One region of the Duganella paludis genome, then DNA from elsewhere that is predicted to be linked to it. Evidence: predicted binding sites of a transcription regulator. Region 1 holds the regulator's gene; the other holds the start of a gene.
What was found. Region 1 encodes NrdR, which represses ribonucleotide reductase genes. Its sites were predicted from a motif close to CACNANATNTNGTG; they were not measured.

Region 1 (14,601 bases):
TGGCGTCTTGTGCTACCAGTTTCCCCATGACAGCCAGTTGCAGCAAGGTTTGCTTGAGAGCGTCGATGCTTGCTTCGGTGGTGAACAAGGTGTCGAAATGCGCGGCGACGCGTTGCCAGTTGGCTTTGAATTCTGTTGCGCTTTGCGATTGCGTGAGCGTGCCTAGCAGATAGCTGACTAGTTGTTCGTGGGCGTCGGAGGCGTCGCTGTGCTGGGTTGCCAGTTGGTCGCACAGAGCCATCAGTTCATCGACTTTTGCGACGATGCGATATTGCTCCTCAAGTGGAGGTAGTGAAACAATTAAATTCTTTAGTGCGGTACCATTTACATTCGGTTGCCCGGTGCCCATGGAATTGGCCATCAACTGTTGCCAGTATAAGATCGAGCCTAGAAAAACCTTCTTGTATCCTGGTGAGGTTGAAGTTAAATTTCCAATTCTAATTAAATATGATGCGAAAACGGCCTTCTGGTCCAAACCAGTAACCAAGTAAGACTTCCCGATCGTTCCGCCAGTGCGTGCGATCACTATGTCATTATTTTCAAGAGCACAATTGCTTGCGTCTGTAAGTGAAATGCTACACCCCGGAACAGTGGCCCAGTTTACTGAATCATCTTGGATATCAGTTATTCTTAAAAATAGTACATCTCTTGATTCATGGTTCGCTGAATCGGTGTAGCCGTATTGAACTCCGCTGGAAATGGTGCCAAGTCTGACCCATTCCCAACTCGGCGGTATTGGGAATGGGTGTAATTCAGGTGTTACCGCAAGCACTTCCTTCTCGGCCTTGACCTTTTGTTCAGCCAAAAGTTTGCTTTTTTCAATTTGTATGCGTTTGAGCAATCCAATCGCAGGCTCATCGTTAGCATCTTGGGGTACGAGCTTGCCGCGCACGGCGAGTTCCAGAATCAACTCGCGCATTTTCTTGATGCCATGCACGCTCGCGGCATTGCTGGCTGCCCGGCCTCGTCCGGATTTCCTCTCGGTTTCTGCCGCCGTCCAGATCTCGATATGTTCGGTCAGCAATTGCTGAATCTCGCTCATGCCTGGACCTCGCGTTGCAGTGCTTCGGCTAGTACGTCCTTGAGTTCTCCACGAAGCTTGGCGATGTCGTCCTGCATGGACTTGTATTGCGCCAGTAGCAAATCGGGGTCGTGGATTTTCTGCTCGCCGATGTGCGGGTTCTTGCAATCGAGGTTGTAGTTGCGTGCCTTGATTTCTTCTAGGCTGACCTTCCAAGCCTGTTCGTTCTCGACCCGGTGCTTGAAGCCATCCGACTCCGTGCCCCACCACGCTGTCTCGGTATCGAATTCTTCGATCTTCATCGGCTTGGTCTTGTTGTAGCTTTTTACGCCGGGCGGGTAAGGGTGCTCATAGAACCAGATGTGCTGGGTCGGGGTGCCCTTGCTGAAGAACAGCAGGTTGGTCTTGATACCGGTGTACGGGGCGAATACGCCATTGGGCAGGCGGACTATGGTATGCAGATTGCACTCTTCCAGCAGCTTTTCCTTGATCCGCGTTTTGATGCCTTCGCCGAACAGAAACCCATCCGGCAAAACTAGTGCGGCGCGGCCCCCGGCTTTGAGCATTTGCATGATCAATACAAGGAACAGATCGGCGGTTTCGCGAGTACGGAAGGCGACGGGGAAGTTGGTTTCGATGCCGTCTTCCTCCATGCCGCCGAACGGCGGATTGGTGATGATGACGTCGACGCGTTGTTGTGGCCCCCAACTGATCAGCGGGTGGGACAGAGTATTGTCGTGACGGATATTGATCGGCACATCAATGCCGTGCAGGATCATGTTGGTGGTGCAGAGCAAGTGGGGCATCGGCTTCTTTTCGATGCCTAATATGCCCGTTTGCAGTCGGCCCTCGTCTTCGACGGTCTTCACATCTTGCTTACGGATGTGTTCGATCGAGCAGGTTAGGAAGCCGCCCGTACCACAGGCCGGGTCCATCACCTTTTCTCCAAGGCGTGGGTTCACCATACGAACCATGAATTCGGTCACGGCGCGAGGAGTGTAGAACTCTCCTGCGTTGCCTGCGGCCTGCAAGTCACGCAGTAATTGTTCGTACATGTCGCCGAACATGTGGCGCTCTTGCGCCTTGTTGAAGTCTATGCCTTCTTGGATCTTGTTTAAGACTTGCCGGATCAACTGGCCGGACTTCATGTAATTGTATGCATCCTCGAACACAGAGCGGATCACATAGGCGCGCTGGTCGCCACCTTTTGCTTCCAGTTGTTGCAGTGCGGGAAACAAGTCGTTGTCGAGAAACTGCTTGAGCGCTTCGCCGGTGCTGCCTTCGGCGTCTGCCGCCCAGTTTCGCCAGCGGTATTTCTCAGGCAGTGGCGATTTGTAGTTGTCTTGCAGCAGTTCCCATTCGCTCTCGCGGTCGTCAAAAATTTTCAAGAAAAGCATCCACACCAGCTGGCTAAGGCGCTGGGCGTCGCCATCGACGCCGACGTCTTTGCGCATAATGTCTTGGATGGATTTGATAGTGCTGGAAATGCTCATGAAATAGACTGCTTTACTGTGGTGTGTAAGTATGAAACCTTGCTGTTATGCGTAGAGTTGCTGCTCTAGCTCGTGCAGGGCGGTAGTATAGCCTTGCTTGCCGCCGAACGCCGATACCAGTTCGCTGGCTGTGCCCATGTTTTTGAATGGATCAATCGTGAGAATTTTGATGTCTTCGATATTCTCTATGCCGGTGTCGGCGTATTTCTCGAGCAGGGTTTCAAGTACCTTCCGCGCCTGCTCGCCGTACTTAGCAAAATAGTTGCGTTTCTTGACGTTGTCGGCACGCTCACGGCGGGTCAGCGGCGGTTGGTCGAAGGCGACATGGCAGATCAGGTCAAAGGCGTCGAAATGCTTGCCGACTTCTTCTGCCAGCGGTTCGAGCAATACGCCATGCTCTTCCAATTCGCGCAGGATTGCGGCTTTGCGTTCAGTCTTTTCCCAGCGGCGCAAAAATTCATCAAGGGATGAGTAATCCTTGCGGATGGTCTGGCGTGAGTAGTCCTTAAGTGATTCGGTGATCAGCTTGCCTTCTGGTCCGTAATACTGGACACGCTCCGCGACGACATACACCGTTACGTCGCCGAGTACATATTTGACTCGTCCGGAGCCGGGTTCGCCGCTGTCGCTTGGCCCGCCAGTTGTATAGCCGGTGTCAGCACTGCCCGGCATAATAGGCTTGCCGTCTTCGCCAGTTACAATTTCGGCGGGATCATTCTCTGGCGGTACGAGTGAGTCTTCGTCTTTGGGATCGTAGATGGGCTCGCCATCAAATGCGGGATCGGCAAATAGCTCCGTGGCTTTCTTGAAGTCCATGATGGTGAACCAGAACTTGCCGTAGTCTTCATTGATACGCGTACCGCGTCCGATTATCTGCTTGAACTCGGTCATTGACTTGATGTGCTGATCCAGCACCACCAACTTGCAGGTCTGCGCATCGACGCCAGTTGTCATCAGCTTGGATGTGGTGGCAATCACCGGATAGCGTTCTTCAGGGTTAATGAAGTTGTCCAGTTCTGCCTTGCCTTCGATTTCGTCGCCGGTGATGCGCATGATGTATTTGCGGCTTTCCTGAACCCGTTCTGGATTCAGGTTGACCAAGGCTTGGCGCATGCGCTCGGCGTGGTCAATGTCGTCGCAGAATACGATTGTCTTGGCGTAGGGATCAGTTGCCGTCAGGAATTCGGTGATCTTCTTGGCGACCAACTCGGTGCGCTGCTCCAGAATCAGGGTGCGGTCCATGTCGATCTGGTTGTACACGCGGTCTTCGATCATTTGGCCTTTTTTATCTACTTGGCCCTTGCTCGGACGCCAACCCTGCAAGTCTTTATCGAGGTCGATACGCACCACTTTATATGGCGCGAGGAAGCCGTCCTCGATGCCTTGCTTGAGGGTGTAGCTATAAACCGGTTCGCCAAAATAGACAATGCTCGACACATCCTTGGTTTCTTTCGGTGTCGCCGTTAATCCGACGTGTGTGGCCGACGAAAAATACGCAAGAATTTCACGCCAAGCTGAGTCCTCAGCAGCGCTGCCACGATGGCACTCGTCGATCACGATCAGATCGAAGAAATCCGGCGAGAACTGCTTGTAGATGTTTTGTTCTTCCTCGCTGCCAGTGACCGCTTGGTACAGGGACAGGTAGATTTCGTAGCTCTTGTCGATCTGGCGCTTGCTGATCTTGGTCATTGCCGCGCCGAACGGCTTAAAGTCGTTGTTCTTAGTTTGGTCCACCAGGATATTGCGGTCGGCCAGAAACAAGATTCGTTTCTTGGTGCCGGACTTCCACAAACGCCAGATGATCTGGAATGCGGTGTAGGTTTTGCCTGTGCCGGTCGCCATGACCAGCAGAATGCGTTGCTGACCTTTGGCTACCGCTTCCACCGTGTTGTTGATCGCATTTGCTTGGTAGTAGCGCGGCGCACGCCCGCTGCCGTCGTCGTAGTAGGGCATCTCGACCGTTCGGCGCGCTTCTGTTGTGTCCAGGCCCTTCCACTGGCAATAGCGTTGCCAAAGTTCAGTTGGCGACGGGAAGGCGTCCAGCGCCAGTTCTCGTTCGACTTTGTCGGCCAAGCCGGTCCTGTCGTGCATCAGGAAGGCATCGCCATTTGAGCTGAACACAAACGGTACGCCCAGTGTTTCAGCGTAGTTCAGCGCTTGCTGCATGCCTGCGCCGACGCTGTGCCCATTTTCTTTGGCCTCAATAACGGCGATTGGGATATTGGATTTGTAATACAGAATATAGTCAGCGCGTTTTTGCTCGCCGCGTGCATGGAGCTTGCCACGGACGATGACTCGACCCTTGGTGAAACTTACTTCTTCGCGAATCTGCGAATGTAGATCCCAGCCTGCTGTAGTGATAGCAGGTGTGATGTACTTGGTGCAGATGTCGCGTTCGGAAAGACTTTTTTTGTCGGTCATCGGGATATGGGGCCTTGAACGCGCTGGCTATGATGTTTGAGTATATGCAAGATCATAGCTCAAAAGCAACGTTTAGTCGTGGGATTCCTCCCACCACTTCATCCGAGGCAAGCGACCAGAGAGCGACCAGAAACAAAAAAGCCCACGAACCGAAATTCGTGGGCTTTTTTGAGTATTCTTGGTAGGCCGTGCGGGATTCGAACCTGCGACCAACGGATTAAAAGTCCGCTGCTCTACCAGCTGAGCTAACGACCCATAGGTATGAAACCTAGGTTCTTTCGGAATGGTAGGCCGTGCGGGATTCGAACCTGCGACCAACGGATTAAAAGTCCGCTGCTCTACCAGCTGAGCTAACGACCCCCGAAAGAAGCGAGATTATAGGGGAGGTCAGCTCAACTGTCAAATACCCACCGGTAATTATTTCCCGGCCAGGCGTTCCTTGGCCGTCACCGCCGCCGACGAATCCGGGTATTGCTTGATCAAGTCCTGCAGTGTCTTCTTGGCAGCCTTGTCTTTCAGCTCAGTCTGGCAGCTGGCGATGTTCAGCATGGCGTCCGGCGCCTTCGGGCTGTCGCCGTAGTTCTTCAGCACCACCTGCTGGGCCGCGATGGCGGCTTTGCAGTCGCGCTGGGCGTAGTAGGCATTGCCCAGCCAGTATTGCGCGTTGGAGGCGTAGCTGGAGCCTGGGTAGCGCTGCACGAACTCGCCCAGCGCGCTGCCGGCGGCTTTGTAGTCGCCGGCCTTGAACAGCTGCATGGCCGCTTCGTAGTTGCGCTGCTCGTTCGGGTCGACTTGCGCGGTCTTGCCGTCGATGGTCACTTCGCGCGGTTCGAGCTTGCGGATGCGGGCGTCGAGGTCGGTGTAGAAATCTTTTTGGCGTTTCTGGGTGTTGGAGATGTCGTTGGCCAGCACTTCGATCTGGCCGCGCAGCTTGGCGATCTCCTGCAGCAGGTTTTCGTTCTGGCTCACCAGGTCGAGCGTGCTGTTCTTGTCGGACTTGGTGTCGATGCGGGCTTGCAGTTCGGTGCGCATGGCTTCGACCTTGGCGCGCAGGTCGAGCAGGGCGCGGCGGGCTTCGTCGTCGTCGAACAGGCCGGCATGGGCTTGCAGCGGCAGCCAGACGGTCGCGGCCAGCAGGGCGGCGCTCAGGCCGGATTTGGAGAATTTCATCATGTCGGGCGCTTTCACACAAATCTATAAAAAGAAACGGGGCAGGGCGCGGAGAATCTCCGCGCGCCGCCCCGTATTATGCCTGTGACCCGGCAAAAAGGTAGTGCTTTTGATTACTTGTAGACGATGTCTGCACGACGGTTTTGCGCCCATGCTTCTTCGTTCGAGCCGGTGGCCTTAGGCTTTTCTTTGCCCAGCGATACCGCTTCGATTTGCGATTCCGGCACGCCCAGGGTGCTCATGGCTTTGCGCACGGCTTCGGCGCGCTTCTGGCCCAGGGCCAGGTTGTACTCGGCGCCGCCGCGTTCATCGGTGTTACCTTGAACCAGGATCGAACGGGCTTTGTTTTTCACCAGGTAGGCCGAGTGGTTTTCCACTACTGGCTTGCCATCGGCGCGCACGACATAGCTGTCGAAGTCGAAGTACACGCTGCGGTTGGCCAGCACGCCTTTTGGATCGTCCAGCGGATCCAGCGATTTGGTTTCCACTGGCGCGACGGTGCGGGTGTCAGCTTGTGGGGTCACAGCTTTTTCAACTGGACGTTCCACAACTGGTGCCGGCTCCGACACTTTGACTGGGGTCGAGCAAGCCGACAGGATGGCGGCGGTGGTGATGGCGAAAGCCAGGCTGCTGAGTTTACGCATAGTGATTCTCCTTGTAATGATTCGAAATTACTGCATGAACGGACCCCAGGTGGGCTCCTTGATGTTGCCCGCCTGAGTGGTCAGGCGTTGTTTTACACGTCCGTCGACCGAAACCACGGCCAGCGACTTGCGGCTGCCGGATTGCGTGGCGTACATGATGTATTTGCCGTTGGGGGCAAAGCTCGGGGACTCGTCGCTGGTGGTGTCCGACAGGCGCTGCTCCTGGCCGCTGGCCAGGTCCAGCACGTACAGCTGGAAGTTGCCGTCGCGGCGCGAGATGTAGGCCAGCGTTTTGCCGTCCGACGAGATGCGCGGGCTGATGTTGTAGCTGCCGCCGAAGGTCACGCGCTTGGCGTCGCCGCCGTCCGGGTTCATGCGGTAGATCTGCGGGCCGCCGCTGCGGTCGCTGGTGAAGTAGATGCTTTCGCCATCAGCCGACCATTGCGGTTCGGTGTCGATGCCGGTGCTGTTGGTGGCGCGGCGCAGGTTGCTGCCGTCGGCGTTGACGGTGTAGATCTGCGTGTTGCCGCTCTTGGACAGCGCCACGGCCAGCTTGTTGCCGCTCGGCGCCCAGGCCGGCGCCGAGTTGCTGCCTTTTTCATTGGCCACCACGGCGCGCGCGCGGGTGATCAGGTTTTGCACGTAGACCACCGGTTTTTTCTGTTCGAACGAGACGTAGGCGACCTTGGTGCCGTCCGGCGACCACGATGGCGAGATGATCGGCTCGTTCGAGCGCAGCGCCAGTTGTTCGTTTTCGCCGTCGGCGTCGGCCACCATCAGCTGGTAGCTGCGGCCTTCCTGCTTGACGTAGGCGATGCGGGTCGAGAAGGCGCCACGGATGCCGGTCAGCTTGAAGTAGACGTCGTCGGCGATCAGGTGGGCCGACAGGCGGGTGAACTGGGCGGTAACGGCCTTGTCCAGGTTCGAGACCTTGGCTTGCTTGACGGTGTCGAGCAGCTTGTAGCGCACGTCGTAGCGGCCGTCGGCCAGCGCGTCGACGGTGCCGACCACCAGCGCATCGGCGCCCTTGGCTTTCCAGCCGCTGTAGTCGATGTTGTTGACGTCGTTGACCACGCCGGCGTCGATGATCTTGAACACGCCGCTGCGCTCCAGGTCGGCCTTGATGATTTCCGAGATTTTCTGCGGCGCCACGCCTTCATTGGCGAAGCCGGCCACGGCCACCGGGATCTGGTTGCTGCCGACGCCGGAAATTTCAATCCGCATCTGGGCCTGGGCCGTGCCCATGGTGGCGGCGATGATCAGGCCGGTGTAGAGCATAGTGAGTTTTTTCATATCAGTGCATGTCCTTCAGCTTGAAATCCAGGTTAAGTTCGCGTTCTACCGTACCATCTTTTTTCTTGGGCAGTGGTGACGATTTGGCAATCGCGTTTTCAATCGCATTGTCGTAGGCGGTCGAGCCGCTGCCTTTTACCTTGCGCACGCCGATGATTTCACCGGTCGGCAGCTGGGTAATGACGTAGGTCGCGCTCAGGCTGTCGTCCTCGGAACCGTAGACCAGATTGCTCTTGATCTTGGTCCGGATCGCCGCCGCATAGCCGCCGTCGACACGACCGCCGGTCGATTGCGCTGCGCTGCCGGTGGTGCCTTTGGCGGCGGCACCGGTGATGCGGCTCATTTCGGCGGCGAAGGCTTTTTCCTTGGCGGCTTTCTCGGCTTTTTCCTTGGCCAGTTTTTCGGCGGCGGCTTTTTTCTTCTCTTTCTCGGCCAGGGCTTTGTCCTTGGCTTCGTCTTCGGCTTTTTCTTTTTCCTCTTTGGCCTTCTGGTCGGCCTTTTTCTTGGCTTCCAGCTTGGCCAGCTTCTCGTCCGCTTCTTTCTTCAGGCGTGCCTGTTCCAGCTTTTCAGCTTTCTCTTCTTCCAGCTTTTTCTTCTTGATGCGCTGGAGGGCGATTTCCGGATCTTCCTTCGGCTCCGGTGGCGCTTCAACCTTCGGCGCCGGTGGTGGTGGCTTGATCACTTCCGGCTCGGGCTGCGGCTCCGGGGCCGGCTCGGGCGTCGGCGCCGGCGGCGCGGCGTCCTGCACCTTCATGTCCCAGATTTCGGCCTGCACTTCGGTCGGTTCATTGTTCTGCCAGCTGACGCCGACCCACAGGAACAGCAACAGCACGGCGTGCATCACCACGGCCAGCAGGCCGGAGCGGAAACCATCGTGTTGTCGCGGAACCCTGTACGGACCGCCTGCGGTTGCGTGTTTCATTGTCTGCATTTACTTGGTGGACAGGCCTACGCGGGAGATGCCCAGCTTTTTCGCTTCCGAGATCAGTTGAATCACGTCGTCGTACTTGCTTTCCTTGTCGCCGGCGATCAGCACCGGATAGTCCGGGTGTTCGGCGTGGATGGTGCGCAGCTTGCGCGCCAGGGCGTCGCGGTTGGGCGCGGTTTCCGGTGCGTCTTCGCCTTTGCCCTTGATGCCGATCGACAGCGCGCCGTTCGGCTTGAGCACGATCTGCACGTAGTCGCTCGGCGGCTTGGTCGATTTCTCCGCGCGCGGCAGATCGACCACGCTCGGGTCGTTGGCCGATGGCATCACCATGAAGATAATCAGCAGCACAAGCATCACGTCGATGTAGGGCACGACGTTGATTTCGGACTTGAGCTTGCGGCCACGGCCGCCGCGCATGCTGCTGGAGAAGGAAGAGGCCATAGTGATTAACGCGATTGACGCTGCAGAATGTTGGAGAACTCTTCGACAAAGCTCTCAAAACGGATCGCCAGGCGGTCCACGTCGTACGAGAAACGGTTGTAGGCGACGAACGCCGGAATCGCGGCGAACAGGCCGATGGCGGTGGCGATCAGCGCTTCGGCGATGCCGGGCGCGACGGCGGCCAGGGTGGCTTGCTGCACGTTGGCCAGGCCACGGAAGGCGTTCATGATGCCCCACACGGTGCCCAGCAGGCCGATGTACGGCGACACCGAGCCGACCGAGGCCAGGAAGGCCAGGTGCGATTCTAGCGCATCCATCTCGCGCTGGAAGGCGGCGCGCATGGCGCGGCGCGCGCTGTCGAGCACGGCGCCGGCGTCCATGTCTTCGCGGCTAGCGGTGTAGGAGGCTTTGCTCTTGATGAACTCACCCATGCCGGCTTCGAAGATGCGGGCCAGCGGGCCGCTGTTGGCGCGGTCCTTGCCGGCGTTCTGGTGCAGGGCGTGCAGGTTGCCGCCGGCCCAGAAGGTCTTCTCGAAGTCCACCGTCAGGCGGCGCGCGGTGCGGATCGCGAACAGTTTGCTGAAGATGTAGGTCCAGCTGGTGAGGGAGATGACGAACAGCAGCGCCATGATCAATTGCACGATCAGGTGCGCATTGGTGATAAGGGCCAGGAAAGAAAGGTCTTGAGTGACGTTCATTGTTTATCAGTCTGTTTTGGTGTTGTGACGCATTTTGTCGGCGACGACCGCCGGGACGGCGCGCGGACGCAGAGCGGAATCGACGCAGCCTACCTTCACCCGCGCCGTGTTCAGCAATAGTTCGCCGCGCCACGCTTCCTGATGGAAAACGATGGAGGCGCGGCCGATCTTCTCGATACTAACCGTTAATTTTAGTTCATCATCGAGCTTTGCGGGCGCATGATACTCTGCGCTGACGCTTTTGACGACGAACATGGCGTCGTGCTCGGCCAGCAGGGCGTGCTGGTCTACGTGAAGGGCGCGCAGCCACTCGGTGCGGGCGCGCTCGAAGAACTTCAGATAGTTTGCGTAATAGACGATACCGCCGGCGTCGGTGTCTTCGTAGTAGACCCGGACGTTCCAGATGAAATCTGCAGGCATGTTGTTTTGACTACTAGTGTAATTGAGCAAGATTCTACGCGATATTGTTGTTTTGGTTGAACTTTATCAACTGGCGCGCAAAGGTGCCTGACGAGAGTAAAGCGTTTTCCTGCTTGTTTGCCAAGGATTGTAACAATGGCTTACGAATTGTGGACTATGCCGTCATTCCTGCGCAGGCAGGAATCCATGGAACGAGGGCTCAGCATGGATTCCCGCGTGCGCGGGAATGACGCTACAGGTTGCGCTTGATGTTCAGCGGACCGTAGCCTTGGCAGGTCGGCATCATCTCGATGCGGTTGATGTTGACGTGCGCGGGCAGGGTGGCGACCCAGTAGGCCGTCTCGGCGATGTCTTCGGCCGTCAGCGGCTGGGTGCCTTCGTAGACCTTGGCCGCCGCCGCATCGTCCTTCAAACGCACGTTCGAAAACTCGGTGCCGCCGCACAGACCCGGCGCCAGGTTGGTCGCGCGCACGCCGGTGCCTACCAGGTCCGCACGCAGATTCAGCGTGAACTGCTCCACAAACGCCTTGGTCGCACCATACACATTGCCGCCTGGATACGGCGTATCACCCGCCACCGAACCCAGATTGATCACCGTGCCGCGACCACGCTCCACCATCCCCGGCAGAATCGCCCGCGTCATCGCCACCAGGCCGCTGATGTTGGTGGCGATCATGGTATCCCAGTCCTCCAGCGACGAAGTGTGGGCCGGGGTCACGCCCAGCGCCAGGCCGGCGTTATTCACCAGCACATCGATTTCGCGCCATGCCGCCGGCAAACCATCCAGCGCCGCTTTGATCGACTCCCGGTCGGTCACATCCAGCACCACCGGCAGGGCGGCGTCGCCCAGTTCGGCCGCCAGGGCCTGCAAACGGTCCTCACGGCGGCCGCTGATCAGCACTTTGTGGCCATTTTGCGCGAAGATGCGGGCCATCGCGGCGCCGAAGCCGGCGGTTGCGCCGGTAATGAAGACGATCATGATCTGTCCTTGTGTGAGGTGATATTGCGTAGGGAGGGTGGCAAAATTGTATCCGTAAATTCCCTTAGATGCAGAATTGTCAATAAAGCAACGCGTTTTCTTGCTCAAATCTGGCGCATCAAATACAATCTGGCTTCCATTACGTCTCACGTAACTGGCGAAAAGCTGGAAAAATGCGCAAAAACGCTCCGTAACGGTGCGTTTTGCTCAGCCGGCGAAAGGTGGGTCTCCACCGGGAAACGTGAGATTTCAATAGCCGTTCGCCTGGGCAGCCCTCGATGGAAAGCACGAAGAGGCTGCCGGTCCGCTATGGCTTCTCTCTTTCGATCCAACTGCCAGTAACACAAGCTACTCATCCAATTGGAGTTTTTTCATGTTCGCAAAAGATCACACCCTCGCCAGCGTTGACCCGGAATTGTTCGGCGCGATTCAAAACGAAAACACCCGCCAGCACGATCACATTGAACTGATCGCGTCGGAGAACTACACCTCGCCAGCCGTCATGGAAGCGCAAGGTTCGCAACTGACCAACAAATACGCCGAAGGCTATCCAGGCAAGCGCTACTACGGTGGCTGCGAGTACGTGGACGTCGTCGAGCAACTGGCCATCGACCGCGTTAAAAAACTGTTCGGCGCGGAAGCAGCCAACGTGCAGCCTAACTCGGGCTCGCAGGCCAACCAGGGCGTGTTCTTCGCCGTGCTGAAACCAGGCGACACCATCATGGGCATGTCGCTGGCCGAAGGCGGCCACCTGACCCACGGCATGCCGCTAAATATGTCCGGCAAATGGTTCAACGTCGTTTCCTACGGCCTGACCGCTGCGGAAGACATCGACTACGACGCCATGGAAGCGCTGGCCAAGGAACACAAGCCTAAGCTGATCATCGCCGGCGCTTCGGCGTTCTCGAAAAAGATCGACTTCGAGCGCTTTGCCGCCGTTGCCAAAGCTGTTGGCGCGTACTTCATGGTCGACATGGCGCACTACGCCGGTCTGATCGCTGCTGGTCTGTATCCTAACCCGGTGCCACACGCCGACTTCGTCACCTCGACCACGCACAAATCGCTGCGCGGCCCACGCGGCGGCATCATCCTGATGAAGGCCGAACACGAGAAGGCCATCAACTCGGCCATCTTCCCTGGCATCCAGGGCGGCCCGCTGATGCATGTGATCGCCGGTAAAGCCGTGGCTTTCCAGGAAGCGCTGCAGCCTGCGTTCAAAGAGTACCAGCAGCAAGTGGTGAAGAACGCAGACGTGCTGGCCAAGACCCTGATCAAGCGCGGCTTGCGCATTGTGTCGGGCGGTACCGAGTCGCACGTGATGCTGGTGGACCTGCGTCCTAAGAACCTGACCGGTAAGGAAGCGGAAGCGATCCTGGGTTCGGCTCACATCACCACCAACAAGAACGGTATTCCTAACGATCCGCAGAAGCCATTCGTGACTTCGGGCGTGCGTCTGGGCTCGCCGGCGATGACCACCCGTGGTTTCAAGGAAGCGGAAGCGGAACAAGTCGGTAACCTGATCGCCGACGTGCTGGATAACCCGCACGACGCGGCCACCATCGAGCGCGTCAAAGCGGCGGTGAAGGTTCTGGCTGACAAGTTCCCTGTCTACGCCAAGTAATACCAACGCACGTCGTTCCCGCGAACCCGGGAACCCATACGAGCATGCGTTCTATGGGTTCCCGCCTGCGCGGGAACGACGGCACTAAAGTAAGCGCTTATGAAATGTCCGTTTTGCCAGCATGAAGATACCCAGGTCCTCGATACGCGCGTATCGGAGGAGGGGGACGCCATTCGCCGGCGCAGGCGCTGCGGTAAATGTGATAAACGATTTACCACGTATGAACGCATCGAACTGGTGATGCCATATGTGGTCAAGAAGAACGGCAGCCGCACCGAGTACGCCTCGGCCAAGCTGCGCGGCAGTCTGGAGCTGGCCCTGCGCAAGCGTCCCGTGGCCGCTCCTGCGGTGGACGCCGCCATTGCCTCGATCGAGGAAAAGCTGCTGACCAGCGGTCAGCGCGAAGTGGAAACCGGCTACATCGGCGAGCTGGTGATGCAGGAACTGAAGCGCCTCGACAACGTGGCCTACATCCGCTTTGCCTCCGTCTACAAAAACTTCGAAGATCTGGCCGAGTTCCAGAACGCGATTGCCGAAGTTGGCCAAGAGCGTAAAGTCCCGCGTAAAAGCTAGCATACTGCTGGCGCACTATTGATACACCTCATACACTCTGCTGTAGCCGCTGCTAACTTCTAACGCAGTCTCCCCGACTTGCGGAGGTGTGCCATGCGCGCACGCGGCTATACCTTGCCGGAAATCCTGATTGCGGTGGTGGTGCTCGCCCTGGGCATCATCGGCGGCGTCGCGTTGCAAATGGCGGCGCTGCGGGCGCGGCATCAGGCGGTGCTGCTGTCGCAGGCGACGCACATGGCCGCAGCCCTGGCCGAACGCGTGCGCGCCAACCCGGCGCAGACCGATCTCTATCTCACCCTCAACTACGACGCCTACGCCGAGCCGGTGCCAGGCGCGCCGGCTGCCTTGTGCCATGGCGATGCCTGCGCGGCGGCGCAGTTGGCGCTGGCCGATATGTACGAGGCCAAGCTGATGGTACGCCAGTCCATGCCGGCTGGCCGCGTGGCGGTCTGCCGCGATGCTGGTGTGTGGAGCGGCGGCAAGCTACGCTGGGCGTGCGAGGGTGGGGCGGCTTCGCCGCTGGTGGTGAAGGTCGGCTGGCGCGGCAAGAATCCCGATGGCACCCCGCTCAAGGATGCCGCCGGCGAATATGCGCCCGGCGTGGCTTTGGCTGTGGGAGTGGCGCCGTGAGCCGCGCGCGCTGCAACGGCTGGGGACTGGCCGAATTCCTGATCGCCATTGCGCTGGGATTGGTGGTGAGCTTGCTGGCGAGCGGCTTGCTGATCGCGTCCGGCGGCGGTTCGCGCAATCACAGCGAATCGCAGTGGCTTGGCGATGGCGGCCGCTATGCCTTGCGCGTAATGGCGCAGGCGATACGGCAGGGTGCCTACATCAATTGGGATAGCGATGTGGCGCCGCCCGAGCTGGCGACGGCTTCGGTGGACGGGCTGGATGCGGCC
Region 2 (14,601 bases), 3.0 Mb from region 1:
CGATGGAGGGCAAGTCGCCGCTGTTCGGCTGGCACATCGCCATCGCCACCATGGCTTATTCCACGCTGACCATCGCCGCCTTCCACGCGGTGCTGATGGCGTTGCAGGAGTCGCGCCTGCATGCGCGCTCCGACACCAAATCCTTCCTGTCCGGCGCGCTGGACCAGCTGCCGGCGCTGCTGACCATGGAAAAACTTCTGTTCCGCATGATAGGCTTCGGCTTTGCTTTACTCAGCCTGACGGTGTTGTCGGGCATCGTATTCTCGGAACAGCTGTTCGGCCAAGCCCTGAAGTGGGACCACAAGTCGGTGTTTACACTGCTGTCGTGGGTGTTGTTCGCCGCGCTGCTGGCCGGCCGGCGCCTGCGCGGCTGGCGCGGCAAGACGGCGTTGAGCTTCACGCTGGTCGGTTTCGCCACGCTGGCGCTGGCCTACGTCGGCAGCCGTTTTGTCTTTGAAGTGGTTTTGCATAAAGGTTGGGCATGATTACCAAGATTGTGATGTGGCTGGCGTTGATATTCCTGGTGATCTTCGCGATCCGCTCCAAGATCCGCCAGGCGCAAAAGCGCTACCAGCAGCAGTTCCAGCAGCAGCAACAGCAACAGCGTCCGCAGGCGGCGCAGGCCGAAGCGCCGTCGCAGCAAACCTACAAGGCGCGCGCCGCCGCGCAGGCCGCCAACGACGCCGAAGTCATGCTGCAATGCGCGCACTGTGGCGTGTTCTATCCGGCCGGCGAAACCGTGCAGGCCAACGGCCGTGACTATTGCAGCGCGGCTCACGCCGCCCTGCCGGCCGCCTAAGCCATCGCGCCGTGATCGCGCGCCTGCAAGCCCTGTCGGCCGAAGCGCGCGCAACCTTCTGGCGTTCGCTGCAAACGCTGAACGCTACCCGCGTGGTGATCGCGCTGGTGCTGCTGGTTTATCTGAGTTTCGACAGCCGCGGCCTGCGCGCCTCGGGCCAGTACCTGTACCTGCAAATCTGCCTGGTTTATCTGGGATTGTCGATCGGCTTCGCGCTGTCGGCCGTGTATGTGCAGCGCCGCTTCGTGCTGCAGCTGCTGTCGCAGATCGCCTGCGACCTCACCATCATCTCCCTGTTGTACCTGGCCGGCGGCGGCATGCGCAGCGGCCTGGCGATTCTGTATCTGTTCCCGCTGGCCGGGCTGGCCATCCTGACGCCGCTGACGGTGTCGCTGTTTTGCGCTTCGCTGGTGGCGCTGTTCCTGCTCGGCGACACCACCTGGCAGATCTTCCTGACCGATAGCGACCGCGATGTGATGCAGGCCGGCTTGTACGGCGCCGCCTTCCTGGCCGCCGTGTTGGTGGTGAACCGCATGGCCGCCAAGTTGATCGGCCAGGAGGAGCTGGCGATCCAGCGCGGCGTCGAGATCAATGTGCAGCAGGCGGTCAACCGGCTGGTGATGGCCAACATTGGCGACGGCATCCTGGTGGTCGATGCGGAGGGCCAGGTTTTCGCCGGCAATCCGGCGGCGCAGCAGATGCTCGGCCTGGTCGGGCCGGAATTGAAATTCAAATTGTCGGCCGCCGTGGCGTTGGCGCCGCTGGCCCAGGCCTACCAGGCGTGGCGCGAGGACGCCGCGCGCGCCACCGTTTTCCTCACCATCAAACCGTTCAACGACGCCGCGCTGGAAGGCATGACCGCCGCCTGGAGCGCGCGCCGCGACCTGGCCGCGCACCTGAAAGTGCGCTTCGCCGCCGCCGATACCCATGAACTGGGCGCGCAGCGCAGCGTGATCTTTTTGCAGGACGTGACCGGCATCGAGAATCAGGCGCAGCAACTCAAGCTGGCCTCCATGGGCCGGCTCACCGCCAGCATCGCGCACGAGGTGCGCAATCCGCTGTCGGCCATAGGCCACGCCAACTCGCTGCTGGCCGAGGATTTGACCGACCCGGTGCATCAGCGCCTGCTGAAGATCGTCGGCGACAACGTCACCCGCGTGAACCGCATGGTGGAGGACATCCTGCAACTGTCGCGCAAGGCGCAGGCGCATAGCGGGCCGCTGGCGCTGGATGTCTTCCTGGCCGAGCTGCGCGCGGAATTCATCGAGATCCACAGCCTGGCGCCGGACATCCTCGGCCTGACTGTGGCGCCGGGCACGCAGGTGCGCTTCGATGCGCTGCACCTGCGCGAAGTGATCCTCAACTTGCTCAACAACGCGGTGCGCTACGCCAGCGGCGGTCCGTCCTCGATCCGCCTGGACGTGGTGAGCGACACGGCGCAGCGGCTGGAGCGCCTGGAACTGCACGTGCAGGACGACGGCCCCGGCATCACTCCCGAGGTGCGCGCCCACTTGTTCGAGCCGTTTTACACCACCTCCAGCAAGGGCACGGGACTGGGACTGTATCTGGCGCGTGAATTGTGTTTGAATAACGAGGCGCGTCTCGACTATGAATACCGTTTTGACAACAAGGACAGCGCCGACGGCAGCCCGGCGTTGAGCGGGCGCTTCGTAATCACCTTTGCCTCGCCAGGGCAGAAGCAAGGAAAGGCCGCTTGATGAATGTTCGTTCCCCGCGCGCTCCGCGTGTGCTCGTCGTCGACGACGAGGCCGACCTGCGCGAATTGCTGGAACTGACCCTGCTCAAAATGGGCCTGGACGTCGACAGCGCCGCCACCTTGGGCGAGGCGCGCGCGCTGCTGGCCACCCCCGAACGCGAGTACCAACTCGTGCTGACCGACATGCGCCTGCCCGACGGTCTTGGCCTGGAACTGGTGCGCGAAATCACCGCTGCATATAAGAACACGCCGGTGGCGGTGGTCACCGCCTTCGGCAGCGCCGACAACGCCGTGGTCGCGCTCAAGGCCGGCGCTTTCGATTACATCTCCAAGCCGGTGGCGCTGGACCAGTTGCGCGTGATGGTGCAATCGGCGCTGCGCCTGAACGCCGGACCGGCGGCCGGCCAGGCGCCGAGCGCCGCGCAACCGGCGAGCCGCCTGAAGGGCGACTCCGCCGTGATCCAGGCGCTGCGCGCGCAGATCGCCCGGCTGGCGCGCTCGATGGCGCCGATCGCCATCAACGGTGAATCGGGCAGCGGCAAGGAACTGGCGGCGCGCGAAATCCACGCCCAAAGTTCGCGCGCCGGCAAGCCCTTCATCGCCGTCAACTGCGGCGCGATTCCGGAAGCGCTGATGGAGGCGGAGTTCTTCGGCTACCGCAAGGGCGCTTTCACCGGCGCAGTCGACGAACGCGAAGGCTTCTTCCAGGCGGCCAACGGCGGCACCTTGATGCTGGACGAAGTGGCCGACTTGCCGCTGGCGATGCAGGTCAAGCTGCTGCGCGCCATCCAGGAGCGGCGCGTGCGCCAGATCGGCGCCACCGCCGAGGAGCCGGTCGACGTGCGTATTATTAGTGCGACCCATAAGAACCTGGCGCAGTGCGTGGAGCAGGGCAGCTTCCGCCAGGATTTGTTCTATCGTTTGAACGTGATCGAACTCAGTCTGCCGCCGCTGCGCGAACGGCTGGACGACCTGGGCGTGCTGACCGGCGCCATCCTCGATCGCCTCGGCACCTTCGAGCACAAGGTGGTGCTGGGAGCGGGCGTGCTGGAGGCGCTGCGCGGCTACTCCTTCCCCGGCAATGTGCGCGAGCTGGAAAATATCCTCGAACGCGCGCTGGCGTTTGCCGACGACGGCGTGATCGAAGTGGGCGACCTGGCGCTGAAGGGCGCGCGCATGGGCGAGCCTGTGCCGGCCGTCGCCGCCGCCGCGCCGTCCTTGGCCGCCGCGCCGCAACCGCCGCAATCTCCCGACAGCCTGCCGGCCAGCCTGCCCGATTACCTGAACCAGATCGAGCGCGACATCATTCTGCGCGCGCTGGCGCAGACGCAGTTCAACCGCACCCAGGCCGCGCAACTGCTGGGCATCAGCTTCCGCCAGCTGCGCTACCAGATGCAGAAACTGAACATCCAGGAGCCGGAGGCGTGAACGATTTCGACGGCTGGCTGCCGCAGGCGCTGCGCTACGACAGCCCGTATTTCGACGCCCGTCCTGGTTCCGCACCGGCCGACATCACCCTGCTGGTGGTCCACAACATCTCGTTGCCGGCCGGCTGCTTTGGCGGTCCGCACGTGTCCGACCTGTTCACCGGCCGGATCGACTATAATGCTGACCCCTCGTTCGAAGACCTGCGTGGCCTGAAAGTCTCCAGCCACTTTTTTATCCGCCGCGACGGCAGGATCATTCAATACGTATCCGCTAACGATCGCGCCTGGCATGCCGGCGCGTCCAGTTTCTGCGGCCGCGATAAATGTAATGATTTTGCTATCGGCGTGGAGCTGGAAGGCAGCGACTTCGTGGCCTTCGAAGCGGCGCAATATGCGGCGCTGGCGCAGTTGACAACCGCGCTACAGCAGCACTATCCGCTGACCGAAGTGAGGGGACACGAGCACATCGCGCCGGGCCGGAAAACCGACCCGGGACCATTGTTCGATTGGGAATATTATCAAAAACTGCTTAAGAAACAGGCAATGTTAGTAGGTGCTAGCGCTGAACTTGGCTTCCCTATTGGGCTTCCTTAATGTCAAGAGCAAAATTGCTTGGATCATCAAAATTTCTCACTTGCCGTGCTACGGTGTGACCACTACAATCAGTGGATAGGTTCTAGCCAATCACTAGATATAGTAGTTCTCGTGATACTGAATATTAAGTAACAAGCAAGTATTGAAGGTCGGTTCAACACCGTTTTTTACACAAACATAGCCGCGCAGCCATGACTGCACGCTGTTATCGGGGAGCTTAAATGCAATCTACTCAGGACATCACCATCAATCCAGCGCTGGTACCAGCAGTCGCTGCGAGCACCGCCAGCAGCCCTGCAACGGCAGCGAGCGACCTCGGTGACTACCGCATCATCCGCCGTAACGGCGCGGTTGTCGCGTTTGAACCGTCGAAAATTGCAGTCGCCATGACCAAGGCCTTCCTGGCCGTGAACGGCGGCCAAGGTGCAGCGTCGGCTCGCATCCGCGAGCTGGTGGAAGAACTGACCAACAACGTCGTCGGCGCCCTGGTGCGTCGTCAGCCATCGGGCGGCACCTTCCATATCGAAGACGTGCAAGACCAGGTGGAACTGGCCCTGATGCGTTCGGGCGAACATGACGTGGCCCGCGCCTATGTGCTGTACCGCGCCAAGCAAATGGAAGAGCGCCGCGCCGCCAAGGAAGCCGCCGGCACCTCCACCATCGCCGCGCCGCAGATCCACGTGCTGGAAAACGGCGAGCGCAAGCCGCTGGAACTGAACCGCGTCACGAGCCTGATCAACGCCGCTTGCATCGGCCTGGAAAAACACGTCGACGCCGACGCCATCGTCGCCGAGACCCTGAAAAACCTGTACGACGGCGTGCCGGTCGAAGAGCTGCACAAATCCGCCATCCTGGCTGCCCGCGCGCTGATGGAAAAGGATCCGGCCTACTCGCAAGTGACCGCTCGCATCCTGCTGCACACGATTCGCAAGGAAGTCTTCGGCAAGGAAGTGGCGCAGGGCGCCGCTGCGGCCGAATACGTGACCTACTTCCCGCAGTACATCGCCAAAGGTATCGCCGCTGAACTGCTGGACGTCAAACTAGGCGAATTCGACCTGGCCCGCCTGTCGAAAGCCATCGTCGCCGACCGCGACCTGCAGTTCGGCTACATCGGCCTGCAAACCCTGTACGATCGCTACTTCCTGCACATCCGCGACACCCGCATCGAAATGCCGCAGGCGTTCTACATGCGCGTCGCCATGGGCCTGGCCCTGAACGAAAGCGACCGCGAAGCGCGCGCCATCGAGTTCTACAACCTGCTGTCGAGCTTCGACTTCATGTCGTCGACTCCGACCCTGTTCAACTCGGGCACCCTGCGTTCGCAGCTGTCGTCGTGCTATTTGACCACCGTGTCGGACGACCTGGAAGGCATCTACGACGCCATCAAGGAAAACGCCTTGCTGGCGAAATTCGCCGGCGGCCTGGGTAACGACTGGACTCCGGTGCGCGCCCTGGGCGCCCACATCAAGGGCACCAACGGCAAGTCGCAAGGCGTGGTGCCGTTCCTGAAAGTGGTCAACGACACCGCCGTCGCGGTCAACCAGGGCGGCAAGCGCAAGGGCGCGGTCTGCGCCTACCTGGAAACCTGGCACATGGACATCGAAGAGTTCCTGGACCTGCGCAAGAACACCGGCGACGACCGCCGCCGCACCCACGACATGAACACCGCCAACTGGATTCCGGACATGTTCATGAAGCGCGTGATGGAAAAGGGCGAGTGGACCCTGTTCTCGCCATCGGACACGCCTGACCTGCACGACCTGGTCGGCAAAGCCTTCGAAAAAGCCTATCTGGGCTACGAAGCCAAAGCCGCCGCCGGCGAAATCCGCGTGTTCAAGAAAATCCAGGCGCTGGACCTGTGGCGCAAGATGCTGTCGATGCTGTTCGAAACCGGCCACCCATGGATCACGTTCAAAGACCCATGCAACATCCGTTCGCCGCAGCAGCACGTGGGCATGGTCCACAGCTCGAACCTGTGCACCGAGATCACGCTGAACACCGGTCCGGACGAAATCGCCGTCTGCAACCTGGGCTCGGTCAACCTGCCGGCCCACATGAAAGAGGGCAAGCTCGATCACGTCAAGCTGCAGAAGACCATCCGCACCGCGATGCGCATGCTCGACAACGTCATCGATATCAACTACTACGCCGTCGATAAAGCACGCAACGCCAACATGCGTCATCGTCCGGTCGGCCTGGGCGTGATGGGCTTCCAGGACTGCCTGCACATGATGCGCGTGCCATTCTCGTCGATGGAATCGGTGCAGTTCGCCGACACCTCGATGGAAGCGGTCTGCTACTACGCCTACCTGGCGTCGACCGAGCTGGCCGAAGAACGCGGCCACTACGCTTCGTACAAAGGTTCGCTGTGGGATCGCGGCATCCTGCCACAGGACTCGATCAAGCTGCTGGCCGAAGAGCGCGGCGGTTACCTGGAGCAGGACCTGTCGGCGGCCATGGACTGGACCCCGGTGCGCGAGCGCATCGCCAAGTTCGGCATGCGTAACTCGAACTGCGTGGCGATCGCTCCGACCGCGACCATTTCGAACATCATCGGCGTGTCGGCTTGCATCGAACCGACCTTCCAGAACCTGTACGTGAAGTCCAACCTGTCGGGCGAGTTCACCGAGATCAACGCCTACCTGGTGCGCGACCTGAAGGCGCGCGACCTGTGGGACGAGGTCATGATCTCCGACCTGAAATACTTCGACGGTTCGCTGGCCAAGATCGACCGCATTCCAAACGACCTGCGTGACATTTATGCAACCGCGTTTGAAGTGTCGCCAAGCTGGCTGGTGGAAGCCGCCTCGCGTCGCCAGAAGTGGATCGACCAGGCGCAGTCGCTGAACATCTACATGGCCGGCGCCTCGGGCAAGAAACTGGACGAAACCTACAAGCTGGCATGGCTGCGTGGCCTGAAAACCACCTACTACCTGCGCACCACCTCGGCCACCCACACCGAGAAGTCGACCTCCAAGACCGGCGCGCTGAACGCGGTGGCGGTGGACGGCGGCATGTCGGCCAGCGCCATGGCTGCGGCGCCAGCCCCAGTACCGGTGGCCGCAGCGGCCGCCGACGAGGAAGGCGCCGCCTGCTACCTGCGTCCGGGTGACGACGGTTTCGAGGAATGCGAAGCCTGCCAGTAATAAAATAGAGTCTGCGCCGCCCCTGCCTGAGCAGCGGCGGCGCGGAACCACATATATATAGAAGGAACTAACTATGTCGCTGTCCTGGGACGAAGAGGCCGCACCGGCCAATCAAGCAGTCAATCAAGCCGCGCTGGCCACCTCCGAGGGCAGCGCCGAACAAGTCGCCCTGCGCGTGAACGCCGACGACAAACGCATCATCAACGGTAAAACCGACGTCAACCAGCTGGTGCCGTTCAAGTACAAATGGGCCTGGGACAAATACCTGGCCGGCTGCGCCAACCACTGGATGCCGCAGGAAGTGAACATGCAGCGCGACATCGAGCTGTGGAAGAACCCGAACGGCCTGACCGACGACGAGCGTCGCCTGGTCAAGCGCAACCTCGGCTTCTTCGTCACCGCCGACTCGCTGGCCGCCAACAACATCGTGCTGGGCACCTACCGCCACATCACGGCGCCGGAATGCCGCCAGTACCTGCTGCGCCAGGCGTTCGAGGAAGCGATCCACACCCACGCCTACCAGTACATCGTTGAATCGCTGGGCCTGGACGAGCAGGAGATCTTCAACGCCTACAACGAAGTGAAGTCGATCCGCGACAAGGACGAGTTCCTGATCCCGTTCATCGACACCCTGACCGACCCGGCCTTCACCACCGGCACCATCGAAAACGACCAGAAACTGCTCAAGTCGCTGATCGTGTTCGCCTGCCTGATGGAAGGCCTGTTCTTCTACGTCGGCTTCACCCAGATTCTGGCGCTGGGCCGCCAGAACAAGATGATGGGCGCCGCCGAGCAGTACCAGTACATCCTGCGCGACGAATCGATGCACTGCAACTTCGGCATCGACCTGATCAACACCATCAAGATGGAAAATCCGCTGCTGTGGACCCCGGCCTTCAAGGAAGAGATCAAGCAGCTGTTCCTGAAAGCGGTGGAACTGGAGTACGCCTACGCCGAAGACACCATGCCGCGCGGCGTGCTGGGCCTGAACGCAGCCATGTTCAAAGGCTACCTGCGCTTCATCGCCAACCGCCGTGCCACCCAGATCGGCCTGGAAGCGATGTTCGACCAGGAAGAGAATCCATTCCCATGGATGAGCGAAATGATCGACTTGAAGAAGGAACGCAACTTCTTCGAGACCCGCGTCATCGAATACCAGACCGGCGGCGCGCTGAACTGGGACTAATCCTCCCCAGCCCCTCCCCAGAAAGCCATGTGCGCCCGACCGGCCACATGGCTTTTTTCATGCCAGCCGGTTCCGGTTGACGCCGACCGTGCGGACGATGGCCTGGATGGTCGCCGTCCGCACAGGCACCCCCTGCGCCAATTGCTTCACGCTCCCCGCCTGTGTCGCCATCATAAAGTCAAACATATTGCCTCCTAGTGCGGGCATAGATGCTTGATGGCTACGAGCTTACTCGTTAAATTTGCAGCCGCTCGTCTCTTTAATCTACCTCAATACATAGCGTGAAAAGAAGAGTGAACTCTGTTTCTCAACAGGGAGAACGGTCATGAACAATACGGATCTAATGATTGCGCAGGACGTCGATGTCCTGCATGGGGAATTGCGCACGCTGATTTCATCCAGCCGCCAGCGCGCGGTCAAGGCGGTCAATGCCGAGCTTAGCCAGTTGTATTGGTCGATCGGACGGCGCTTGTCGGTCGAAGTGCTGGGCGGCGAGCGCGCGCAGTATGGCGCGCAATTGATGCAGTATTTAGGTGTGAAGTTGTCGGCGGAGTTTGGTAGAGGATTCGAGTTCCGTAATTTGCGGCGCATGGTGCAATTTTCGCAGACCTTTTCCTACCAAGAAATTGGCGCGACACTGTCGCGCCAATTGAGTTGGAGCCACTTTGTCCTCCTCATTACGGTAAAGAATCCGGCGGCCCGCGCTTATTACGCTCAGCAGAGTGTGACCGATGGCTGGAGCGTGCGGGAGCTGCGTCGGCAGATTGATCGCAAAAGCTACGAGCGCAGTCGGATCGCCAGTCCGGAAGAGCCGGCATCGCCGGAGGCGGAACCCGAGGCGATCTTCAAGGATCCCTACTTCCTGGACTTCCTCGGCTTGCGCCAAGGGTACGACGAGTCGGATCTGGAAAGCGCGATCCTGCTTCAGCTGAAGGCGTTTATTCTGGAGCTGGGCAGGGGCTTCGCTTTCGTCGAGCGGAAGAAGCGGATGATTATCGATGGCGAGGACTTCTACCTCGACCTGCTGTTCTTCCATCGGCGCCTGCGCCGGCTGGTGGCGATAGAGCTCAAGCTCGGACGCTTCAAGGCCGCGCACAAAGGGCAGATGGAGCTCTACCTCAAATGGCTGGACCGTCATGAACGCGAACCCGGCGAGGAGGCACCCATCGGTTTGATCTTGTGCGCGGAGTCGAGCCGCGAGCAGGTCGAGCTGCTGCAGATGCATCGCGACGGTATCACCGTCGCCGAATACTGGACCGAACTTCCGCCCAAGGCGGAGCTGGAACGTCAGCTGCGCACCGCGCTAGCGGAAGCGCGTGAACGGTTGGCGCGTCGTCGGCTGACGCGCTGACTGCTCGGCTAATGACTGCCGCTGATAGCGCAGCATGATGCAATCTCCCGAATCCCATAGCGAAAACAATCGCAGCGCTGACGTCTGTAGCCATCAAGCGCGCATGCATCGACGGCGATGCGCCGCGCGATCTCGCCGCCATGCTCGGCGTTCGCCATGACTCCGCAGTCATCCTCAACGCGAACGCGACGAGCATGTCGGCGCGCTCGCCGCATTTCAAACGCCGCCTGTAACCGCAGGCCTTAACGCCGATTTACATCGCGCCGCCGGCGCCGCTTCATCGCCGTCGCGCGCGCGATCACGCGCGATCATGTTCGACCAAGCGCGAACGCGATGGAGCGCACCGCTGTATTCCGCTTGCTATTCGTCTTACTCTGTCTCATAATCGCGACGAATTAAAAACAGCGAGTGGCTGCGACGCGCGAACGATGCGCAAGCGCTCTCGGATTCGGAAGCGGGCGATGCGATTTCCAGACCGGTTTGGTCGGCGTCGAAGAAACCCAGGCGGCATAAGGCTTACTTTGAAGTGCGATTTTTCCGGCGCGATGCGCGCGGCACTTCCCGAACCCGATTGAGCGCGCGTGATGAGCGCGCGGCGACGTAGGCGGACACGCCGAATCGCGATGCGTACGTTAGATAGCGAGCGTAAGACGAAAAAAAGCGCGCGAATATCTAACGTGCCGGTTGCGCACCGACAAGGTTTTCGTGTACTTTACGAACTTGAAAATGCGTGTTTTAAAAAGTGCGAAATTGAATTACGAATTGCAGTTCGCACCGCGCAGTGATGATCGATACGGGAACTGATTCACACCATATGCACAAGACCACGTCGTCGTTTTTATTCAACCGTCTTGCTTGATTCGATTCAGGCCGGGCGGTTTTTTGTTTGAAAACGAAACGCGCGACGTGGCTGCGACGCAGGTTACAGGAGCTGAGGACACGCCCGGACCACCGCAAAACGTCGCGACAAGATTTGTATCCGCACGCCGCTCCAGCTTTGGAGGGCGGGTGGATCGATGGCTGAAGCGCTGCACTCGTGAGGAGATGCAGCAGTTCAGCTAGTGCCGAATTCATTAGCGCAAACCGCTTCAGTTTGCGCCGATGAATAATTCGCCTGGCCCAATCCCGGGTTGGACGGGTTTAAATCTTGTAAACGAATTTTTCCCATCCCCGATGAAGGAGAACTAAACATGGCAACCGCCGCAAAAAAACCAGCAGCCAAAAAAGCTGCCGCACCAGCAAAAAAACCAGTAGCCGCTAAAGCAGCCGCCAAACCAGCAGTGAAAAAAGCTGCCGCTAAACCAGCAGCCAAGCCTGCAGTGAAAAAAGCAGCTGCCAAGCCAGCCGCTAAACCAGCTGTGAAAAAAGCAGCCGCCAAGCCAGCAGCCAAACCAGCTGTGAAAAAAGCAGTGGCCAAGCCAGCAGCTAAACCAGCCGTGAAAAAAGCAGCTGCCAAGCCAGCAGTGAAAAAAGCAGCCGCTAAACCAGCAGCGAAAAAAGTCGTCGCCAAGGCAGCAGCCAAGCCAGCAGCGAAAAAAGTCGCCGCCAAACCAGCAGCCAAAAAAGCCGCTCCTAAAGCAGCCGCCAAGCCAGTAGCGAAAAAAGCAGCCGCCAAGCCAGCAGCTAAAAAAGCCGCTCCTAAAGCAGCCGCCAAGCCAGTAGCGAAAAAAGCAGCCGCCAAACCAGCAGCCAAGCCAGCCGCTAAAAAAGCAGCCGCCAAGCCAGCAGCCAAGAAAGCCGCGCCGAAAGCAGCCGCCAAGCCAGCAGCTAAAAAAGCAGCCCCTAAAGCCGCTCCTAAAGCAGCCGCCAAGCCAGCCGCCAAAGTCGCTGCCAAAAAACCAGCAGTAAAAGCAGCAGCCAAACCGGCTGCAAAGGTTGCGGCTAAGCCAGCAGCAAAAAAGCCGGCTAAGGCAGCTAAACCAGCTGCCAAAAAAGTCGCCGCCAAGCCAGCAGCCGCTCCGGCCGCCGCAGCTCCGGCAGCAGCTCCAGTAGCCGCCGCGCCAGCCGCCAAGCCAGCAGCAAAAAAAGCAGCTCCTAAAAAAGCCGCTCCAAAGAAGGAAGCCGCTAAACCAGCAGCCGCAGCTCCAGCAGCTCCAGCCGCCGCGCCAGCAGCTAAAACCGTACTGGCTCCGGCTGCCGCATGGCCGTTCCCAACCAGCACCCGCCCTTCCTAAGTCTTAAACGCTTAGAAGCCTGCTGAGGCAATGGCCGCTGTGTGAGACAATCACACAGCGGCTTTTTTATTGGAGGGGGATTCGTGCTGAGTATTCTTAAGTTGATTGTCGACGCTATCGCCGTCTTGTTGGGCAGCGCCTTGCTGCTGCGTTTCTGGATGCAGGCGATCCGCGTGCGGCCGCCATCGTCGGTGGCGCAGTTCACGTTCCAACTGTCGGACTGGCTGGTGCGCCCCTTGCGCCGCATTGTGCCGGGCGTGGGCGGGTATGATTGGGCGAGCCTGATCGGCGCCTTCCTGATTGTGCTGGCGGCCACCTCGATCCTGTTCTTCGCCGGCTGGCCGTGGCCGGCCGTGCTGCTGATGGCGTTCCAGCGCTTCCTGGAATGGATCTTATATGGCTTCATGGCCTTGCTGGTGATCGAAGCTATCTTCAGCTGGGTGAATCCGCACGCGCCGCTGGCGCCGTTCGTGCGCGCGCTGAACGAGCCTATCCTGCGGCCGATCCGCCGCGTGGTGCCGCTGGTGGGGAATCTGGATCTGTCGCTGCTGGTGGCGTTGATCCTGCTGCAGATTGCCCAGCTCCTGCTGGGCATGGCCTTTACCGGTCGCTAATGAACAAAGCCCTGTGGTCGTGAGGCGATCTTGAGCACCTCAGCGCACAGGGCTTTTTTTTTGCTTAGAAGCGGTAGCCGAAGGCGGCTTCGAACTGGTCGGCGATTTCGGCGGCCGTGAAGCGGTGGTTCTGCGCGCCTTTGTGGGCGATCTTGATCGCGCCCAGCAGGCTGGCCAGGCGACCCGTGGTCTCCCAGCTCCAGCCATTGGTGATGCCGAACAGCAGGCCGGCGCGGTAGGCGTCGCCGCAACCGGTCGGGTCCAGCGCCGCTTCCACTTTCACCGCCGGGATGTCGATGCGCTGTCCCTTGGTGTGAATCTCCGAACCCTGCTCGCCACGCGTGACCACCAGCGCTTCCACGCGGCCGGCGATTTCCGCCAGCGTCAGGCCGGTGCGCTCGATCAGCAATTCGATTTCGTAGTCGTTGGTGGTGACGTAGGTGGCTTTGTCGATGAATTCGATCAGCTCTTCACCATTGAACATCGGCAGCTGCTGGCCCGGATCGAAGATGAACGGGATCTGCAGGTCGGCCAGGTCGGCGGCGTGCTTCTTCATGCCCAGGTGGCCGTCCGGCGAGATGATCGCCAGGCGCGCAGGACCAGCCTTGGCCACTTCGTTCTCGTGCGCGTACGACATGGCGCCAGGGTGGAAGGCGTTGATCTGGTTGTTGTCCTGGTCGGCCGTGACGAAGCACTGGGCATTGTAGGCTTCCGACTTGATCAGGATGTTGTCGGTGGCCAGACCCAGTTTGCGGAAGCGCTCCATGTAGGCCTGGTTGTCCTGGCCCATGACGCCGACGATGCGCGGTGCGCCGCCCAGCATCTGCAGGTTGTAGGCGATGTTCGGCGCGCAGCCGCCGAATTCCGTGCGCATGGTCGGCGCCAGGAACGAGACGTTCACCTTGTGCAGCTGGTCCGGCAGCAGGATGCTGTCGAAACGGTTCGGGAATTGCAGGATGGTGTCGATGGCGATCGAGCCGCAAATCAGAGTGGTCTGGGTCATGATAGTTCTTTATGGGTAGAAGACTGCGATGTGATAGCCGGATGCTTTCAGGTCGTGAAGCTCGAAGTAGAGTTTAACGGCTTGTTCGCTGTGCGGGGTAAAACCTTTGTCGAGCGCGACGTCGGCGTTCAGGTAGTCGCGCGGCGTGAAGACGCGGCGCAGGATGCGTTTGTCGTTGGCGTCGTCGAGCATCAGTTCGATCGACGGCCAGGCCTGCGCGCTGCCGCTCTGGTTGCGCAGCAGGGTGGTGAACGAGAAGGTGGTGTCGCTCAGGGTTTGCAGTTCGCCCTGTTCGATAGTGAGGTCGTCGATCTGCGTCGGCAGTTCGATTTTGCAGCCCAGCGTTTTACACGCGGCGGTGAGCGTCGGCTTCAGCGCCGGAACGGCGGCGGCCAGCGAGTTGCGGAAGGTGGTCACTGCTTGGGCCAGCAGCGCGCCCACCAGCAGCACCGAGCCGAGGCTCATGGCGATGGTGGTGGCTTTGCCGTACTTACGGCGCAGGCGGTCGCGTTTGACGAAGCCCGGTTCTTCGGGCGCGGCGTGTTCTTCGTAGGCTTCTTCGGTGGCGGCGATGGCGTCGTCGGCCGATT

Region 2: a site for NrdR is predicted at 4,629-4,642, ahead of ACXZ1M_RS09440 (ribonucleoside-diphosphate reductase subunit alpha). Genes of this name have one in related genera too.

What each region holds. Positions count from the first base shown of each region.
Region 1 covers NZ_CM136922.1:5,082,385-5,096,985, forward strand. The annotation lists gene ACXZ1M_RS22400 (restriction endonuclease subunit S) at 1-1,042, opposite strand, end outside; gene ACXZ1M_RS22405 (type I restriction-modification system subunit M) at 1,039-2,514, opposite strand; gene hsdR (EcoAI/FtnUII family type I restriction enzme subunit R) at 2,560-4,935, opposite strand; tRNA gene ACXZ1M_RS22415 (tRNA-Lys) at 5,115-5,190, opposite strand; tRNA gene ACXZ1M_RS22420 (tRNA-Lys) at 5,220-5,295, opposite strand; gene ybgF (tol-pal system protein YbgF) at 5,353-6,108, opposite strand; gene pal (peptidoglycan-associated lipoprotein Pal) at 6,219-6,749, opposite strand; gene tolB (Tol-Pal system beta propeller repeat protein TolB) at 6,777-8,042, opposite strand; gene tolA (cell envelope integrity protein TolA) at 8,044-8,964, opposite strand; gene ACXZ1M_RS22445 (ExbD/TolR family protein) at 8,974-9,411, opposite strand; gene tolQ (protein TolQ) at 9,417-10,109, opposite strand; gene ybgC (tol-pal system-associated acyl-CoA thioesterase) at 10,116-10,529, opposite strand; gene ACXZ1M_RS22460 (SDR family NAD(P)-dependent oxidoreductase) at 10,762-11,508, opposite strand; ZMP/ZTP riboswitch at 11,649-11,785, shown strand; gene glyA (serine hydroxymethyltransferase) at 11,882-13,129, shown strand; gene nrdR (transcriptional regulator NrdR) at 13,229-13,702, shown strand; gene pilV (type IV pilus modification protein PilV) at 13,796-14,332, shown strand; gene ACXZ1M_RS22480 (PilW family protein) at 14,329-14,601, shown strand, end outside.
Region 2 covers NZ_CM136922.1:2,086,359-2,100,959, reverse strand. The annotation lists gene ACXZ1M_RS09465 (cytochrome C assembly family protein) at 1-485, shown strand, start outside; gene ACXZ1M_RS09460 (PP0621 family protein) at 482-799, shown strand; gene ACXZ1M_RS09455 (sensor histidine kinase) at 811-2,517, shown strand; gene ACXZ1M_RS09450 (sigma-54-dependent transcriptional regulator) at 2,517-3,944, shown strand; gene ampD (1,6-anhydro-N-acetylmuramyl-L-alanine amidase AmpD) at 3,941-4,537, shown strand; gene ACXZ1M_RS09440 (ribonucleoside-diphosphate reductase subunit alpha) at 4,759-7,683, shown strand; gene ACXZ1M_RS09435 (ribonucleotide-diphosphate reductase subunit beta) at 7,757-8,869, shown strand; gene ACXZ1M_RS09430 (hypothetical protein) at 8,927-9,055, opposite strand; gene ACXZ1M_RS09425 (PDDEXK nuclease domain-containing protein) at 9,195-10,220, shown strand; gene ACXZ1M_RS09420 (transcriptional regulator) at 11,351-12,394, shown strand; gene ACXZ1M_RS09415 (YggT family protein) at 12,478-13,008, shown strand; gene ACXZ1M_RS09410 (carbohydrate kinase family protein) at 13,073-14,011, opposite strand; gene ACXZ1M_RS09405 (DUF3426 domain-containing protein) at 14,021-14,601, opposite strand, start outside.